2 regions of the Diaphorobacter oryzae DSM 22780 genome follow, and region 2 is predicted to be linked to the other one. Evidence: riboswitches for the same ligand, from Rfam matches in the RefSeq annotation. Region 2 holds a riboswitch; the other holds the start of a gene.
What was found. Region 2 has a riboswitch for cobalamin ahead of bluB (5,6-dimethylbenzimidazole synthase). Riboswitches for the same ligand answer to the same signal wherever they lie in the genome.
Positions count from the first base shown of each region.

Region 1: another riboswitch for cobalamin. It lies ahead of BP68_RS00535 (TonB-dependent receptor domain-containing protein); the one in region 2 lies ahead of bluB (5,6-dimethylbenzimidazole synthase).

Region 1 is NZ_JCANUL010000001.1:103,640-111,857, forward strand. Features, by position in the region: gene BP68_RS00520 (sensor domain-containing protein) at 1-1,707, shown strand, start outside; gene BP68_RS00525 (cell division protein ZapA) at 1,998-2,357, opposite strand; gene BP68_RS00530 (DUF904 domain-containing protein) at 2,354-2,593, opposite strand; cobalamin riboswitch at 2,628-2,871, shown strand; gene BP68_RS00535 (TonB-dependent receptor domain-containing protein) at 2,955-4,835, shown strand; gene BP68_RS00540 (cobyrinic acid a,c-diamide synthase CobB) at 4,858-6,216, shown strand; gene BP68_RS00545 (bifunctional adenosylcobinamide kinase/adenosylcobinamide-phosphate guanylyltransferase) at 6,213-6,812, shown strand; gene BP68_RS00550 (ABC transporter substrate-binding protein) at 6,809-7,687, shown strand; gene BP68_RS00555 (FecCD family ABC transporter permease) at 7,684-8,218, shown strand, end outside.
Region 2 is NZ_JCANUL010000012.1:51,075-59,292, forward strand. Features, by position in the region: gene cobT (nicotinate-nucleotide--dimethylbenzimidazole phosphoribosyltransferase) at 1-955, opposite strand, end outside; gene bluB (5,6-dimethylbenzimidazole synthase) at 1,024-1,785, opposite strand; cobalamin riboswitch at 1,833-2,025, opposite strand; gene BP68_RS16070 (cobyric acid synthase) at 2,037-3,503, opposite strand; gene BP68_RS16075 (DUF3037 domain-containing protein) at 3,526-3,921, opposite strand; gene BP68_RS16080 (HipA family kinase) at 3,908-4,693, opposite strand; gene BP68_RS16085 (aminotransferase class I/II-fold pyridoxal phosphate-dependent enzyme) at 4,749-5,795, opposite strand; gene cbiB (adenosylcobinamide-phosphate synthase CbiB) at 5,788-6,762, opposite strand; gene BP68_RS16095 (GspH/FimT family pseudopilin) at 6,944-7,546, shown strand; gene BP68_RS16100 (GspH/FimT family pseudopilin) at 7,574-8,143, shown strand; gene pilV (type IV pilus modification protein PilV) at 8,131-8,218, shown strand, end outside.

The sequences.
Region 1 (8,218 bases), on a different contig from region 2:
GACATCTCCCGGCAGGCGGAGGTGCAAGCGGGTTTGCGCCTTGCGGCGCGGGTATTCGAGTCCAGCCTGGACGCCATCTTCATCGCCGACGAGCACCATGCCGTGGTGCGCATCAATCCAGGGTGCGAGCAGCTTTTAGGGGCATCTGCGGCCGCCGTGGTGGGCAGGCCGGCGACGACGCTGTTTGACTCTGGGCGTGGCGACGATGCATTCCTGGCACAGGTGCGGCAAGGTTGGGTGCAAGAGGGCTTCTGGGAAGGTGAGCTGTCGCTGCGCCGAAACGACGGGGGCCATTGTTCCGTTCAGCTTTCATGGGTGGCGCTCAGGGACGATGGCGGAGCCATCGTGCAGAGCATTGGGTTCATGCGCGATCTGACGTCGCAGCATGCCGCGCAGAAGCGAATCGAAGAGCTGGCATACAGCGATGCCCTGACCGGACTGCCCAACAGGGTGTTGCTGAACAAGCGGGTGACTGCGGCCATCGAGGCGGCGCGAGGCCAGGGCGACGGATTCGCCATCCTGTTCCTGGACCTTGATCGCTTCAAGATCGTCAATGACTCGCTGGGCCATCCTTTTGGCGACCGGGTGCTGAAACTCGTGGCGCAGCGACTGCAGGGCTGCCTGCGCCAGTCCGACATGCTGTGCCGCCTGGGTGGGGACGAGTTCGTCATCTATTTGCATGGTGCCGATGCGGCAGTTGCCGAGGCCGTTGCACGCCGGGTCCTGGACGAGATGCTGCGTCCCTTCATGCTGGATGAACTGGGTTTTTCCATCCAGTGCAGCATCGGAATGTCCCTCTATCCGCAGGACGGGGATTTGCTGGACGACCTCATCAAGCAGGCCGACACGGCCATGTACCGGGTCAAGGAGCGCGGCCGCGGCAGCTACGGCTTCTACCAGCCGCAGATGAGTGCCAATCTCCTGTCGCGCATGAAGATGGAGCATGCCATGCGCCAGGCGCTTGGCCTGGGGCGCATGGCCGTGCACTACCAGCCCCAGGTGGACATGGCGACGGGGCGCATAGCAGGCGCCGAGGCGCTGGTGCGTTGGACGGATCCGGAATTCGGCGTGGTGTCGCCGGGCCTGTTTGTTCCCTTGGCCGAAGAGTCGGGCTACATCGTCACCCTGGGAGCATGGGTGATGGAGCAGGCCGTCAAAGAGGCGGCGCACTGGATGCGCAGCGGCATGCCCTTGGTGGTATCGGTCAACGTGTCGGCGCTGGAGTTTCGCCAGGCCGGCTTCGTGGATCGCATCACCGCATTGCTGGCCGCGCATGGCCTGCCGGCGCGCCTGCTGGAGCTGGAGCTGACGGAAACCGTGCTGCTGCAGGATGCACAGGAAATGGAGCAGTTGCTCGCCGCCCTGGCTAGCCTGGGCGTGGGGCTGTCCATCGACGATTTCGGAACGGGATACTCCAGCCTAGCCTACTTGAAGAAGCTGGCGATCCACAGGCTCAAGATCGACAAGTCATTCGTGAGCGGACTGCCGGGGGACGAGGGTGATCGTGCCATCGTCCGGGCCATCACCAGCATGGGGCAGGCGCTGCGCATTGGCGTGGTGGCTGAAGGCGTGGAAACGCAGGAGCAGCGCTTGGCGCTGCAAGAGATGGGCTGCGACTGCTACCAGGGGTTCTTGTGCGCGCCGGCCATGCCGGTCGCGGAGTTTCGCGCCTTGGTGTTGCGCCAGGCGCTGGCGTACAGCGTATAGCCAGGGCGCGGCTGTAGCCAGGCGCCCGGCTGCGTTTCAGGCGGTGGCAAGCGGAGGGGAATAGGTGTCTGCGGATGCCACCGGACCGGCATCCTGAACCGGGGGTTCAGGTGGGCGAGGGCAGCCAGGCGTTGGGTTCATCTGACGCGAGATGATCACGCTCACCGGGCGATGTACCAAGCCCGTGCTCAATGAGCATTGGTTCAAGGAAATATAAAGCCCGGCAGCTCCGCAGACGGCTCCATTGTAATGGCCGATGCACTGCGGCCGTGGCCTGCGGGCCCTGTTGCTTACAACAGTCGCCCGTCGTCACCCAGTGCTTCATCCAGGCGCAGCATCAGCTGCTGAATGCGCTCGCCGTCTTCGGTGCCATCTACGGCGGACGAGACCGATGATGGCGCAGGGGCGTTGCGTTGCGGGGCCGCAGCGGCCAGTTCTGCGGCTTCGCGGTCGCGGTCGGCGATCTCGAAAGCCAGGTTGAGTGCCGCCAGCACCGCGATGCGCTCGCGGGCGCGCACTTTGCCGGCATCGCGGATGCGCGTCATGGCCGTGTCCACGCGTTCCACGGCTTCGAGCAGACGGGACTCATGCCCCTCGGGGCAGGCCAGCAGATAGCTCTGCTGGAGGATCTGAACCTCGATCTGCTTCATGGCGCGTCTTTCGTCTCGGGTGGATCTGTGGGCTCGGCCGTGGCGGGCAGGCGATCCAGCAGCGCGTCCATGCGCACGCGGGCGGCCTGCAGGCGGGATTTGAGAGAGTCGCGCTCCTGGGTGAGCGTCATGACCTGTTGTGCAAGAAGGGTGTTGGTTCGCTGCAGCTCTGCGTGGCGCAGCAGCAGACGTTCGACGCGTTCGGCGATCTGGTCGAGGGAGGAGGGGTGGGCCATACGCTGCCGATTGTAGGGATCGGCGTGTGAACAGTCGTAAAATTGCGTGGTTGGTGCTCGCGGCGTGGTTCACATGCCGCAGTTCAACGGGAAGCAGGGAGGGGCCCTCCGCCATGGAGCATGCCCTGTGCCTGCGCTGCCCCCGCAACGGTCAGCGGATGAGTCGCGTGTCGATTCCCTCTCCATTCACGAGCCACTGAGCGCCTTGAACAAGCGTTTGGGAAGGCTATGGAGGGTGCTCCGCCAGCCCGGATACCGGCCAACGAGGTGGCTCCGCGCGTTTCATCGAAACGCACGGGGCAGTGATGCCCATGTGCCGACGGGGAGGTCGGCCGAGGCGATATCTCCTGCGTGTCCAACAATGACAACGATCCGTCCGACCCACGTGCGCACCGCCGCACTTCCCTTGTATGTGCGCGTGGCCGCGCTGCCCCTGGCGCTTGGCGCCGCCTTTCCCGTCATGGCGCAGACCTTGCTTGCGCAGGCCGCGACCGAGCCCCAGCTGCGCGAAACCGTCGTCACCGCCACGCGTGTGGCGCGTCCGCTGGCCGACCTGGTGTCCGACGTGTCCATCATCGACCGCGACACCATCGAGGCCAGCGGCGCTACCGGGGTGATCGATGTGCTCTCCCGACTGCCCGGCGTGCAGATCTCGCGCAACGGGGGCCAGGGCAGCAGCGGCAGCGTGTACCTGCGCGGTGCCGAATCGCGCTTCACCGCCGTGTACCTGGACGGCGTGCGCCTGGATTCGCAGTCCACGGGCGGTGTGGTCTGGGAGCAGATCCCGCTGTCGCAGATCGACCGCATCGAGGTCGTGCGCGGCCCGGCCGCCGCCGTGTATGGCTCGGACGCCATGGGGGGCGTGATCCAGCTCTTCACCAAGAAGGGCGAGGGCGCACCGGCTCCCTATGTGGGCGTGGGCCTGGGCAACCAGGGCACGCGCACCGTGCAGGCGGGCGTGAGCGGGGGGGCTGGCCTGGTGGATTACTCGCTGGGTATGTCGCACGAGCGTGCCGATGGCTTCAATGCCCGGCCCATCCCCACGGCCAATCCCGACGACGACGGCTACCGCCGCACCTCGGCCAATGCCAAGCTGGGCCTGCAAATCAACCAGAAACAGCGCCTCGAAGGCACGCTGCTGGCCAGCAACCTGCATTCGCAGTATGACGGCAGCAAGAATGCGGATGACCGCAACCGCCACCAGCTGCGCACCGGCGCCCTGGCGTGGCTGGCTCAATGGAGCGACGTGTACAGCACGCGCCTGCAGGTCACGCAGTCGGACAGCAAGTACAGCACCCGTCCGAACTTCTACATGACCGAGACCACGCTGCGCAACTACCTGCTGCAAAACGAATGGCGCCTGGGCGGGCACTTGTTCACCGCCGCGCTGGAGCGCCGCGAGGACGAACTGCACAACCCCGCCACGCCCTTCGTTCCCGATCTCAAGCGCGACCGCTCGCAAGACGCCCTGGCCCTGGGCTATGGCCTGAACCACGGGCCGCACGCGCTGCAGGCCAATCTGCGCTATGACGACGATAGCGAGTTCGGCGGCAAGAGCACGGGCAGTCTGTCCTACGGCTACGCCATCACGCCGCAGTGGCGCATTACCGCAGCGGGCGGCACCTCGTTCCGTGCGCCCACGCTGTACCACCGCTTCAGCGAGTACGGCTCGCCCGATCTCCAGCCCGAAAAGGGACGCAACGTGGAACTGGGCGCCCGCTGGACCGCAGGCTCCAGTAGCGTCGGCCTGGTGGCCTACCGCAACCGCGTGGAAAACCTCATCAACTTCGGTGCGGCAGGCGCGTGCCAATCCACCTTTGGCTGCTACGAGAACGTGGGCCGCGCCGAATACAAGGGCGTGACGCTGTCGGCCGCGCATAGCATCGCCGGCGTGTCGCTGCGCGGCTCCATCGACTGGCAGAACCCGCGCGACCTGGGCAGCGGCAAGCAGCTGGCGCGCCGCGCCAAGCGCTACGCCACGCTGGGCGCCGACACCATGCTTGCCGGCTGGACCATGGGGGCCGAGCTCTACGCCTCCGCCCGCCGCTACGACAACGCCGCCAACACCAACGTGCTGGGCGGCTACACAACGCTCAACCTCTACGCCAGCAAGCGCCTGGGCCGCGACATGACGCTGCTGGCCCGCGTGGACAACCTGGCCGACAAGGACTACCAGACCGCACGCACCTACGCCACGGGTGGCCGCACGTTCTACGTGGGCCTGAAGTGGGCGCCGCAATAACGCTGCCGTCCGGAAACGTGCCATGAACCGCTGTCCCGCCCTGGTCATCGCCGCGCCTGCCTCCGGGCAGGGCAAGACCACCGTCACCGCCGCGCTGGCGCGCCTGCATGCACGCCAGGGGCGGCGCGTGCGGGTGTTCAAGTGCGGGCCCGACTTCCTCGACCCGCATTGGCACCAGCTGGCCAGCGGCGCGCCCGTGCACCAGCTCGACCTGTGGATGACGGGCGAGGCCGACTGCACGCGGCGCCTGCAGGCCGCCGCGGCCGAGTCGGACCTGCTGCTCATCGAGGGCGTGATGGGCCTGTTCGACGGCGAGCACAGCGTGGGCGACCTGGCGCAGCGCTTCGGCATACCGGTGCTCGCGGTGGTCGATGCCTCGGCCATGGGTGGCACGCTGGGCGCCATCGCCCATGGGCTGCGCCACTACCGCGCCGGCCTGCCATGGGCCGGCGTGCTGGCCAACCGCGTGGCGGGCGAGCGCCATGCGCAGATGCTGCGCGACGGCCTGGCCGACCCGGCCGACTGGCTGGGCGCGCTGCCGCGGGTCACGGGCGGCGCTGCGGGCAAGGGGGAGCCTGGTGGCCTCCTGCCCGAGCGCCACCTGGGACTGGTGGCGGCGCACGAGCTGCCCGACGCCCTGCAGCGCCTGGACGCCGTGGCCGACGCGCTGGCCGACACGCCCCTGGGCCGCATGGCGCCCGACGACCTGCAGCGCTGGGGGGTGGACTTCGGTCCGGCCGGCGCGGCGGATGGCGCGCCCGCGCCGCTGCTGGCCGGCCGCACGGTAGCCGTGGCGGCGGACGCGGCCTTCTGCTTCATCTACGAGGCCAACCTCGACACCCTGCGCGCCATGGGCGCGCGCGTGGTGCGCTTTTCGCCGCTGCGCGGGGATGCGCTGCCCGAGTGCGACGCGCTGTGGCTGCCCGGCGGCTATCCCGAGCTGCACGCCGACGCGCTGGCCGCCAACACCGCCCTGCGCGCCTGCCTGCAGACCCATGTGGCCGCGGGCCGGCCCGTGTGGGCGGAATGCGGCGGCATGATGGCGCTGCTGGAGGCCATCACCCTGGCCGACGGCCGCACCGTGCCCCTGTGGGGCCTGCTGCCCGGGCGGGCCACCATGCAGCGGCGGCTGGCCGCGCTGGGGCCGCGCGCGCTGCGCCTGGGCCCGGACGAGCTGCGCGGCCACACTTTTCACTATTCCACCACCGCCAGCCCGGCCGCCATCTGCGCGCGGGCACTGCGCCCCGCGCACGCCGGTGCGCCGGACGAGGGCGAGGCCGTGTACCGCCACGGCAGCATCCACGCCAGCTATTTCCACGCCTGGTTCGCCTCCAGCCCGCGGGCGGTGGCGCGGCTGCTGGGCGGGGAGGCGGCGGCATGAGCGGGGCCGAGGCAACCATCGCCCGCAGCGAACTCATCCTGGGCGGGCAAAAGAGCGGCAAGTCGCGCCGCGCCGAGCTGCTGGCGCGCCAGTGGCTGGCGGCATCGCCCGGGCACCGCGCGCTGCTCGTGGCCACGGGCGAGCCCTGGGACGACGAGATGCGCGTGCGCATCGCCCGCCACCAGCGCGAGCGGGCCGAGCGCGTGCCCGGCCTGCAGACCGTCGAAGAGCCGCGCGACCTGGCAGCCGCGCTGGTGCGCCACGGCGCACCGCACACCCTCATCGTGGTGGACTGCCTCACGCTGTGGCTGACCAACTGGCTGATGCCCGCCACGCCACCGGGTTTTGAGTCAAATATGCCTCAAGCGCTCATGTGGCAAGCGCAGGCAGCTCACTTTTTTGAAGCGATCGCCCACGCCCCCGGCCCCGTGGTGCTGGTGGGCAACGAGATCGGCCTGGGCGTGATTCCCCTGGGGCGCGAGGTGCGCGCCTTCGTGGACGCGCTAGGCGGGCTCAACCAGCGCGCGGCGGCCGCCTGCCGGCGCGTCACGCTGATGGCGGCGGGCCTGCCGCTCACCCTGAAGGACGCGCCATGACACTGCCGCGCCATGTCCGCCTGCTGCTGGCCATCTGCCTGCTGGCGGGCATCCACGCGGCCCAGGCCATCACCATCACCGACGACCGCGGCCGAGTGCTGCAGTTCGGCCAGCCGCCGCAGCGCGTGGTGAGCCTGCTGCCCTCGCTCACCGAAAGCGTGTGCGAGCTGCAGCGCTGCGAGCGCCTGGTGGGTGTGGACCGCTATTCCAACTGGCCCGCATCCGTGCGCCGCCTGCCGCAGGTGGGCGGCGGGCTGGACCCGAACATCGAGGCCGTCGTCGCCCTGCGGCCCGACGTGGTGCTGCTGTCCGTCAGCAGCCGCGTGAGCGACCGGCTGGAGGCCCTGGGCGTGAAGGTCGTGGCGCTGGAGCCCAAGACCCATGCGGATGTGCGCCGCGTGCTGGGCGTGCTGGGCGTGCTGTTCGCCGTGCCCGCCGACCAGGGCGCGGAGCGCGTGTGGCGTGTGATCGACGCGGCCGTGCAGGCCGCCGCGCAGTCGCTGCCGCCCCGGGCGCGCGGCGTGCGCGTGTACTTCGAGGTCAGCCGCGGCCCCTATGCGGCGGGCGCGACCTCGTTCATCGGCGAGACCCTGGCCCGCCTGGGCGTGCGCAACGTGGTGCCGGCACAGCTGGGCCCGTTTCCGCGCCTGAACCCCGAGTTCGTGATGCGCGCGCAGCCCGACGTCATCATGGTGGCCAACCGCAGCATGCAGCCCATGGTGCTGTACCCTGGCTGGCAGAACATGGCGGCCGTGAAGGAGGGGCGCATGTGCGACTTCGGCCCCGACCAGTCGGACGTGGTGGTGCGCCCCGGCCCCCGCATGGCCGAGGCCGCGCGCATCATGGCCGGCTGCCTGACGGAGAAATTTCCATGAGCGCGCACGCACCGCCCGCCGCCACTGCGGCCGTGGCCGCGCCCCTGCACCACGACGCGGGCGGGCGCCGCGCGCGCTGGCTTGGCGTGTCGCTGCTGCTGGCCAGCGCCGTGCTGCTGCTCATGGGGGCCAGCGTGGGCAGCACCGGTTTCGACAGCGTGCTGAACATGGCGGGCGACCCGCTGGCGCGGCAGATCGTGTGGGACATCCGCCTGCCGCGCACGCTGGGCGCCTGGCTGGCGGGGGCGCTGCTGGGGCTGGCGGGCTCGGTGGCGCAGGGGCTGTTTCGCAACCCGCTGGCCGACCCGTACCTGCTGGGCAGCGCATCGGGCGCGGCGCTGGGCGGCGCCGTGGCCATGGCCATGCTGGGTGTCTCGCCCAGCACGGCGAGCTGGCTGGCGCGCCTGGGCGTGACTGGCATGGCCTTCGTCGGCGCGGCCGGGGCCGTGCTGCTCACGCTGGTGCTGGCGCGCGGCGTGCAGCACACGCTGCGGCTGCTGCTGGCGGGCGTGATCGTGGGCGTGGTGCTCA
Region 2 (8,218 bases):
CCTCGCCCAGGCGCAGCTGGAGCTGCAGCAGCGGCTCGGCCTGCAGCGCCTGCAGCATGTGCACGTGGCCGCGCTCATCCGAGCGGTGGGCGAACACGCAGCGCTGCAGCACATGCGGCCGCAGGCGGGCGGCCACCAGCACGGCGGCGCTGGTGATGAAGCCGTCGACCACGACCACGCGGCGCTCGCTGGCGGCCTGCAGCACGGCGCCGGTGAGCGTGGCCACCTCGAAGCCGCCCAGCGCCGCCAGCGCGGCCAGCGGTTCGGTGGCGCCGGCGTTGGCCGCCAGCGCCTGCTCCAGCACGGCCCGCTTACGCGCGACGCCCGCGGCGTCCAGCCCCGTGCCGGGGCCCACGCATTCGGCCAGCGGCACGCCGGCCAGGCGCGCCAGCAGCAGCGAGGCGACGGAGGTGTTGCCAATACCCATCTCGCCCAGCAGCAGCGCATTGCCCGGCATGGCGCGCACGATGTCCATGCCATGGGCCAGTGCCTGTGCGCATTGCGCCTGCGTCATGGCCGGGCCGATGCTCGCGTCCTGCGTGCCGGCGGCGACGCGGCAGCTCACAAGGCGCGGCATGCCGGGCTGCGTTGCACGCGCCGTGATTTCGCGCGCCACGCCGCAGTCGGCCACGGTGAGCTGCAGCCCGTGCTGGCGCGCCAGCACGCTCACGGCGGCGCCGCCGGCGAGGAAGTTTTCCACCATCTGCCAGGTCACGTCGCTCGGATAGGCCGACACGCCACGCGCGGCCAGGCCATGGTCGGCCGCGCACACCAGCATCTGCGGTGCCTGCAGCGCGGGCGCCTCGCTGCCCAGGATCTGGCCCAGGCGCAGCATCAGCGCCTCCAGCCGGCCCAGGGCGCCCAGGGGCTTGGTCTTGTGGTCGATCAGGTGCTGCAGGCGCGCCGTGAGGGTGGCGTCGGTCAGGTCGCAAACGGGGGGCAGAAAGGCATTCATGTCGTGTTCAACGGTGAGCAAAAAGGCTGGGGACGGCCCGTGCGTACGGGCAAGGGCCGGGGCCCGGTTTAGGCCTGGGGATGACGGATGTGCTGCGCCGCCGCCTGGTCGCGCTGCAAATGGGCGATGAGCGGCTGCTGGTCGTCGCGCTGGCCCCATTGCTCGAAGAACACCAGGTCTTCCATGGGCAGGCGCGGCAGCCAGCCGGCGGTCTCCAGCTCGGGCTTGGCGTGAAAGTGGCTGACATGGCCCACGCACAGGTAGGCAACGGGGATGATGTCCTGGGGGATGCCCAGCGCCTCCTGCAGGTCGGCCTGGTGGAAGATGCTGACCCAGCCCACGCCCAGCCCCTCGGCGCGCGCGGCCAGCCACAGGTTCTGCACGGCGCAGACGCTGCTGTACAGGTCCATGGTCTTCATGTGCGTGCGCCCCAGCACCACGGAGCCGGTGCGCGCGCGGTCGCAGGTGATGCAGATGCCAAGGGGCGCCTCGACGATGCCTTCGAGCTTGAGGCGCTGGTACGTCGCGCGCCTGTCGCCGTCGAACATGTCGGCCGCCTCGGCGTGCGCCTTGGCAAAGGCGGCGTGCACCCGGCGCTTGGTCTCGGGCGCGCGCACCACCAGGAAGTTCCAGGGCTGCATGAAACCCACCGAGGGCGCGTAGTGCGCGGCGGTGAGAATGCGGCTGAGCGCCTCATCGGGCACCGGCCTGGGCAGGAACTGCCCGCGCACGTCACGGCGCGAAAAAATGGTCTGGTAGATGGCGTCGCGGGCCTCTTGCGTGAAGGCGTGAACGCTCTGCGTGGCTGGCGCCGGCGCGCTGGTATTCATGGCAGTCCCCTGTGCGTGAATCAACGACGCACTGCCCGGCCTTGCAGCACGATATGAATGCTCAGGCCGGTCTTCTGGCTTGGATTCACCTGACCCGCCGCGCCTTCCCGGCCTTGGCGGCCAGTGGCATCGTGCGGGGGTCATCGTCCTTACAGCGTTGGGCACGCAGCGGATTCGCACCGCCTTCCCGATTCTCCCGTTGCCTCAGCGGCAGCGGGCACCTGAGGGCGGCGATGATAGCAGCGCGCCCTCTACGCGCGGGCGATCAGCGCTTGCAGCACGCCCGGCTCCGTATGCCGGGCCAGGCAGTCGGCCAGGGCATCAAACACCTCATCCAGCGTGGGGGCTTGCGCGCCAAACAGCGCGCGCACCACGGCGGGGTCCTCAAACATCCCATGCAGGTACAGGCCCAGCACATGGCCCGCCGAGTTCTGCCAGGCCAGGCCGGGCACCACCTCGCGCGCCACATCGCCCTGGGCGGCCATGGCCGGGTGCTGCGCGGTCTGGCCGTGGTGGATTTCATAGCCCTGCACTTCCCCCCCTGCCAGCGCCTGCCACGCACCCTGCACCGCGCCGAAACGCGTGCGCGTGGGCCGCACGGTCTTGGCGGCCTCGAAGCTGGTCACCAGCGGCAGCAGGCCCAGGCCGGGCGCATTGCCATCCACGCCCACGGTGTCGATCAGCGCCTCGCCCAGCATCTGCAGGCCGCCGCAGATGCCCAGCACGCGCCCGCCGCGCGCGGCGTGGCGGGCGACCGCCGCATCCAGCCCCTGGGCACGCAGCCAGGCCAGGTCCGCCGCCGTGGCCTTGGAGCCGGGCAGGATGATCCAGTCGGCGCCGTCCACCTCGGCCGGGCAGCGCGCCCAGGTGAGCTGCACCCCCGGGACGTTCTTCAGCGGCTGGAACTCGTCCAGGTTGCTGATGCGCGGATAGGCGACGACGGCGATGCGCGTGTGAATGGCGCCCTGGCCGGTGCTGCGGGCGTCGAACACGCCGTCTTCCTCGGGCAGGCCGTGGTGCCACTGCATGGGGATGGTGGCGACCACGGGCACGCCGGTCTTGTCCTGCAGCATCTGCGGCGCGGGGGCCAGCAGCGCCGCGTCGCCACGGAACTTGTTGAGCACGAAGCCGTGGATGAGCGCGCGCTCGTCCTCGGGCAGCAGCGCCCAAGTGCCGTACAGGTGGGCGAAGGCGCCGCCGCGGTCGATGTCGGTCACCAGCAGGCAGCGCGCCTGCGCATGCCGCGCCACGCGCATGTTGACCACGTCGCTGGCCATGAGGTTGATCTCGGCGGGCGAGCCCGCGCCCTCGATGACCACCACGTCGTTCTCGGCACACAGCGCGTCGAGCGCGGCCGCGATCTGCGGCCACACGCGCTGGCTGCGCCCGCGCCAGGGCAGCTGCGAGAGTTCGTCGCTCACCTGCCCCAGCAGCACCACCTGGCTCTTGGTGTCGGCCTCGGGCTTGAGCAGTAGCGGGTTCATGCGCACGTCGGGCACGGCGCGCGCGGCCAGGGCCTGGAAGTACTGCGCGCTGCCGATCTCGCCAAAGGCGTCGCCCTCGGCGGCCACCACGCGCGCGTTGTTGCTCATGTTTTGCGCCTTGAAGGGCGCCACCTTCAGGCCTTGGTTGGCGTAGTGGCGGCACAGTGCCGTGGCCAGCCAGCTCTTGCCGGCGCCGCTGCTGGTGCCCAGCACCATGATGCAGGAGGCGGTCATGGATCGTCCTTCTTGTCGTTGTTCAGGGTTGCGGCAGCCGCACCATGCGGTCGAGGATGCGCCGCAGGGCCTCCTGCGAGTCGGTGCACAGGCCCGTGTGCACGGGCGATGTCTGGATGATGCTGCTGCGCTTGGCCGTAAGCCAGTGAAAGCGCGCGCGCAAGGGCAACTGCGCGATCGGGCCGCCTTCGGGCACGCCCGCACAGATGGCGACGATGGCCTGCAAATGGCGGCGCACGGTCTGCACGTCGGCCCGCGGGTCCAGCGCCAGCAGGCGCGGCTCGTCCAGTTCCACGGCCGCCTGCAGGAAGCGCGTGCGCTGGCATGAAACGATCACGCCCGCGTTGATGAACTCTTCGCGCTCCACGCGCGGCACCACCCGCACGATGGCGTAGTCGTAGACCTCAGCCGCGGGCATCAATCGCTCCTTGCAGCCAGCGGCCGCGCTCGGCCAGGCGCGCCTCGAAATAGCGCACGTAGGCCGCGCGGTGCGCGGCGGGGTCGGCCAGCGCACCATCCGCATGGTCGGCGGCAGCCTGCTCCAGAAAGCTGTCGGGTACGGCGGCCACGCAGGCCTGCAGCGCCTGGCGCGTGAGCAGCGGCGCCAGTTCGGCGTCGACCCGCGGCAGGGCATCGGCCAGCGGCAGCAGCACATGCTCGGCAATGGGGGCGAAGGGCTTGGCCGCATCGGCCACCGTACCGTTCCAGGCATGGTGAAAGCTCAGGCTGGCGCCATGGTCGATGAGCCAGGGCATGCGGTGCCACATGAGCAGGTTGGTGTTGCGCGCGGTGCGGTCCACATTGCTCACCAGGGTGTCGAACCACACCAGGCGCGCGGCGAAGTCCGGTTCCACCACGTCCACGCAGGGGTCGAAGTTCACGGCGCCCGACAGGTAGTCCAGCGCCACGTTCAGCCCTCCGCTGGCGCGGATCAGCTCCTGTATCTCGGGGTCGGGCTCGGTGCGCGCGAGCTGGGGGTCGAGCCGCGCCAGCACGATCTCGGGCACGGGCAGGCCCAGCGCGCGGGCGATGCCGCCCGCGATGATCTCGGCCATGAGCGCACGCACGCCCTGGCCCGCGCCGCGGAACTTGAGCACATAGGTACCCTGGTCGTCGGCCTCGACCACGGCGGGCATGGAGCCGCCTTCACGCAGCGGCGTGACGTAGCGCTCCACCAGGATGGTGCGCAGGGCTGAAGGTTCGGAATGCATGCGGCACATGGTAGCGGCAGGGTCGCGGCCGGCCTCACGGCAGCGCCGCGCCCGGCCGGCATTCCTGCCACGCCTGCAGCAGCGCCTGCTGCGCCTCGGGCGCGAGCACGCCCAGCCGCACATGGCCGGGCAGCCCGAAGGACGCGCAGTCGCGCAGCTTGATGCCGCGCGCGCGCAGCGCCTGCAGCGCGCGCTGCAGGGCGGGCAGGTCGTCCGCCGCCAGCGGGCGGGCGGTGAAGAAGTTGGCCAGGCTGCCCGGCAGCACGGCCCAGCCCAGTTGCGCGCACAGCCGCAGCTGCGCGGCCTTCCAGCCGCGCAGCTGGTCGAGCGAGCGCGCCAACCAGTCCTGCGTGTCGGCCCGCACCCAGGCGCCAAGCAGCGCCACGCCGTCCGCCCCCAGGGGCCACGAGGGGGCCAGCGCCTGCACGGCCGCCACGCTGCCGTCCTGCACGGCCGCAGGCGGCGCAATGGCGTAGGCGGCGCGCACGCCGGTCAGGCCCAGGGCCTTGTTGGGCGTCAACATCTGCCACACATCGCCGGGCACGGCGTCGGCAGCAGCGGCAACGGCCGCATCCAGGCGCAGCGGGGCGTAGGCGCGGTCGATCACGCGCAGCGCGCCGGGCGCGGCGCCGGCCTGCGCCCAGCAGGCCAGCGCGGCATCGCGCGTGCCCAGCGGGCTGGCGGGCTCGCAGGCCCAGTGCAGCGCGGGCGCTGGCTGCGCAGCCGCCCCCGCACCGTTCTGCAACCCCCAGGTGCGCGCGGCCCTCAGGTAGTCGCCATAGCCATGCGCGGGCACGGTGGCGTGGCGCAGACCGCTGCGCGCGGCAAAGGCGCTGATGCGGTGGATGAACTCGCTGGCGCTGGCGGCGATCACGATGCGCTCGGCCGCCACGCCATGGAACGCCGCCAACTGCGTCCGCAGCGCCGTGTAGGCCGGGTCGGGGTAGTGGCGGCGGTCGGCCTGCTGCAGGGCCGCCAGCGCCTGGGGACTGGGGCCGCAGGCGTTGGCATTGGTGGAAAAGTCGTACCGCGGCACGCCCAGCGCATCCGGGCCGCCGTGCAGGGGAAATGGCTCAGGCATGGGTGCGCACTATAGCTATCAATACAATAGCTGCCAGCGCAACAGGGATAAGCGCCGCAATCGATTTGGATGCCAAATCCACGGCACACTGCGTGTCCGCGGCCTGGGCCGAGCGCCCCGGGGCATTCAGCGCATACGCGCCGGGCTTGGACAGCCGCACCCCCAGCGCCAGCGCCATGGCCGCCATGGGCCAGCCGCCGTTGGGCGATGGCGTGGTGCGGGCCTGCGCGCGCAGGGCGCCCCAGCGCACGGCGCCACGCGCCACGGCGTACAGCAGCAGCGCCGTCAGCCGCGCGGGCAGCCACGACAGCACGTCGTCCGCCCGCGCCGCCCACTTGCCAGCCCACTGCCAGTAGCGGCCGCCGCGCATGCCCGGGTAGCCCCACATGGCGTCGGCCGTGTTGGCAAAGCGGTACAGCGCCGCCCCCGGCAGGCCCAGCAGCACGAACCAGAACAGCGGCGCGACCACCGAATCGCTGAGGTTCTCGGCCAGGGATTCGATGGCGCTTTCGCGCACCGTGACGGCGTCGAGCCGCTGCACGTCGCGGCTCACCAGCCAGGACAGCCGCTCGCGCCCGGCCGCCAGCGATTCGGCCAGGGCGGCCTCCACGGCCAGCACCTCGGTGCGCAGCATGCGCCAGGCCAGCAGCGGCTTGAGCAGCAGCGCCAGTACGGCGGCGGCGGCCCAGCCCGGCAGGTACGCCAGGGCAGCCTGCTGCAGTGCGGCAGAAACTATCAAAACAATAGCTGCAAGCGCACACCACACAAGCGCTGCAAGCCAAAAAGCCCCTAAATCCCGCTCCGTTGCCTGCCCCGGCGCCACCCGCGCACCACCGGCCCCCAGCGCCCGCCCCATCCACACCACGGGGTGCAGGGGCACGGGCGGCTCGCCCCACCAGCGGTCGATGGCCAGCGCCAGCAGCAGGGCCGCGGCGGGCACGGCGTAGTCCAGAGTCCCAAAAACCATGGGGCGAGCCTACCGCGAATGCGGCCGCCCCATGCCGGAACGCCAGGCAGACGATCCATGTCACACCTGTTACCAATCCAATGCGCCAGATACAACATACATCGACCGCCCGTCCTGCCCCAGGCTCCGCTCGTCCACGCATGGGGTGGCAGCCAGGCACACCCTACCTAGCATGCCCGGCATGCAATCCCTGTGCGCTCCCTGTAACACACCAAGGCTCCCTGCCCGCGCCTCTCAATCCGCCCAACGCGGCTTCACGGCCATCGAGTTGATGGTGACAGTGGCCATCATGGCCGTGCTGGCCGCGCTGGCCGCGCCCAGCTTCACCCCGCTCATTGAGCGCTGGCGCGTGCGCCAGGCAGCGCAGGAGCTGGAATCCACCCTGTACTTCGCCCGATCGGAGGCCATCAAGCGCGGCGGCGGCGTGTCCATCCTCAAGTCCAGCGACATGGACGGCTGCACCAACGCGGGCAGCAACACCCTGTGGGGCTGCGGTTGGGAGGTTTTTGCCGACGCCAACGGCAATGGCACCAAGGATGCCGGCGAGACATCCCTTCAGCTCACCGCTCCCCCAAACCGGGTCGCGATCGAGCTGACCGGCAGCAATGGCTACCTCACCGTGGACCGCTGGGGCATGCTGGCGCACGGCGGCGGCGCCCCCACCGCCCTGGACTTCCTGCTCACGCCCCAGGGCAAGGACGCAAACGCTAATGGCGCGACCCGGCTGTGCACCGGCACCGGGGGGCGCATCGTGCAAGTGAAGGGGAGCGACTCATGCTCCTGACGCTCCACACCCGAGAGGAGAGACACCATGCGCACTGCCTCCCCACGTCCACCGCACTGGCCCAGCAACGGCTTCACGGTGATCGAGCTCATGGTGACAGTCGCGGTGCTGGCGGTGCTGGCCGCATTGGCCGGCCCCAGCTTCACGCCCCTCATCGAACGCTGGCGCGTCATGCAAACCACTGAGCAGCTCAAGCACACCCTGTACTACGCGCGTTCCGAGGCCGTCAAGCGCGGCGGTGGGGTGGTCATCCAGAAGCTGCCCAACAACACCAGCGGCTGTACCACGGCGAAGCAGGACCGCGAATGGCATTGCGGCTGGTTCGTCTGTGCCGACACCAACGACAACGGCCGCTGCACCACCAGCGAGCCCGTTCTTCAACGCTACGACACCCCTGCCAATGTGGAGGTTCTCCGCACGGGTGGAGCGGCCACCATCAAGCTCAACCGTTGGGGGCTGGTGAGCGGTCCCTGGCTCGGGTTCAGCCTGACTCCCATGAATAAGGACATGAACGATCCCGCCGCTCGCGGCGTCTGCATGAGCTCCGGCGGACGCATCCGAGTCATTCCCCCAGAGGCCATTCCATGCACCCCCTGAAACCCATGCAAGCAGCACAGCCCCCCTACCAGCGTGGCATCACCCTGATCGAATCGCTGGTGGCCATCGCCATCG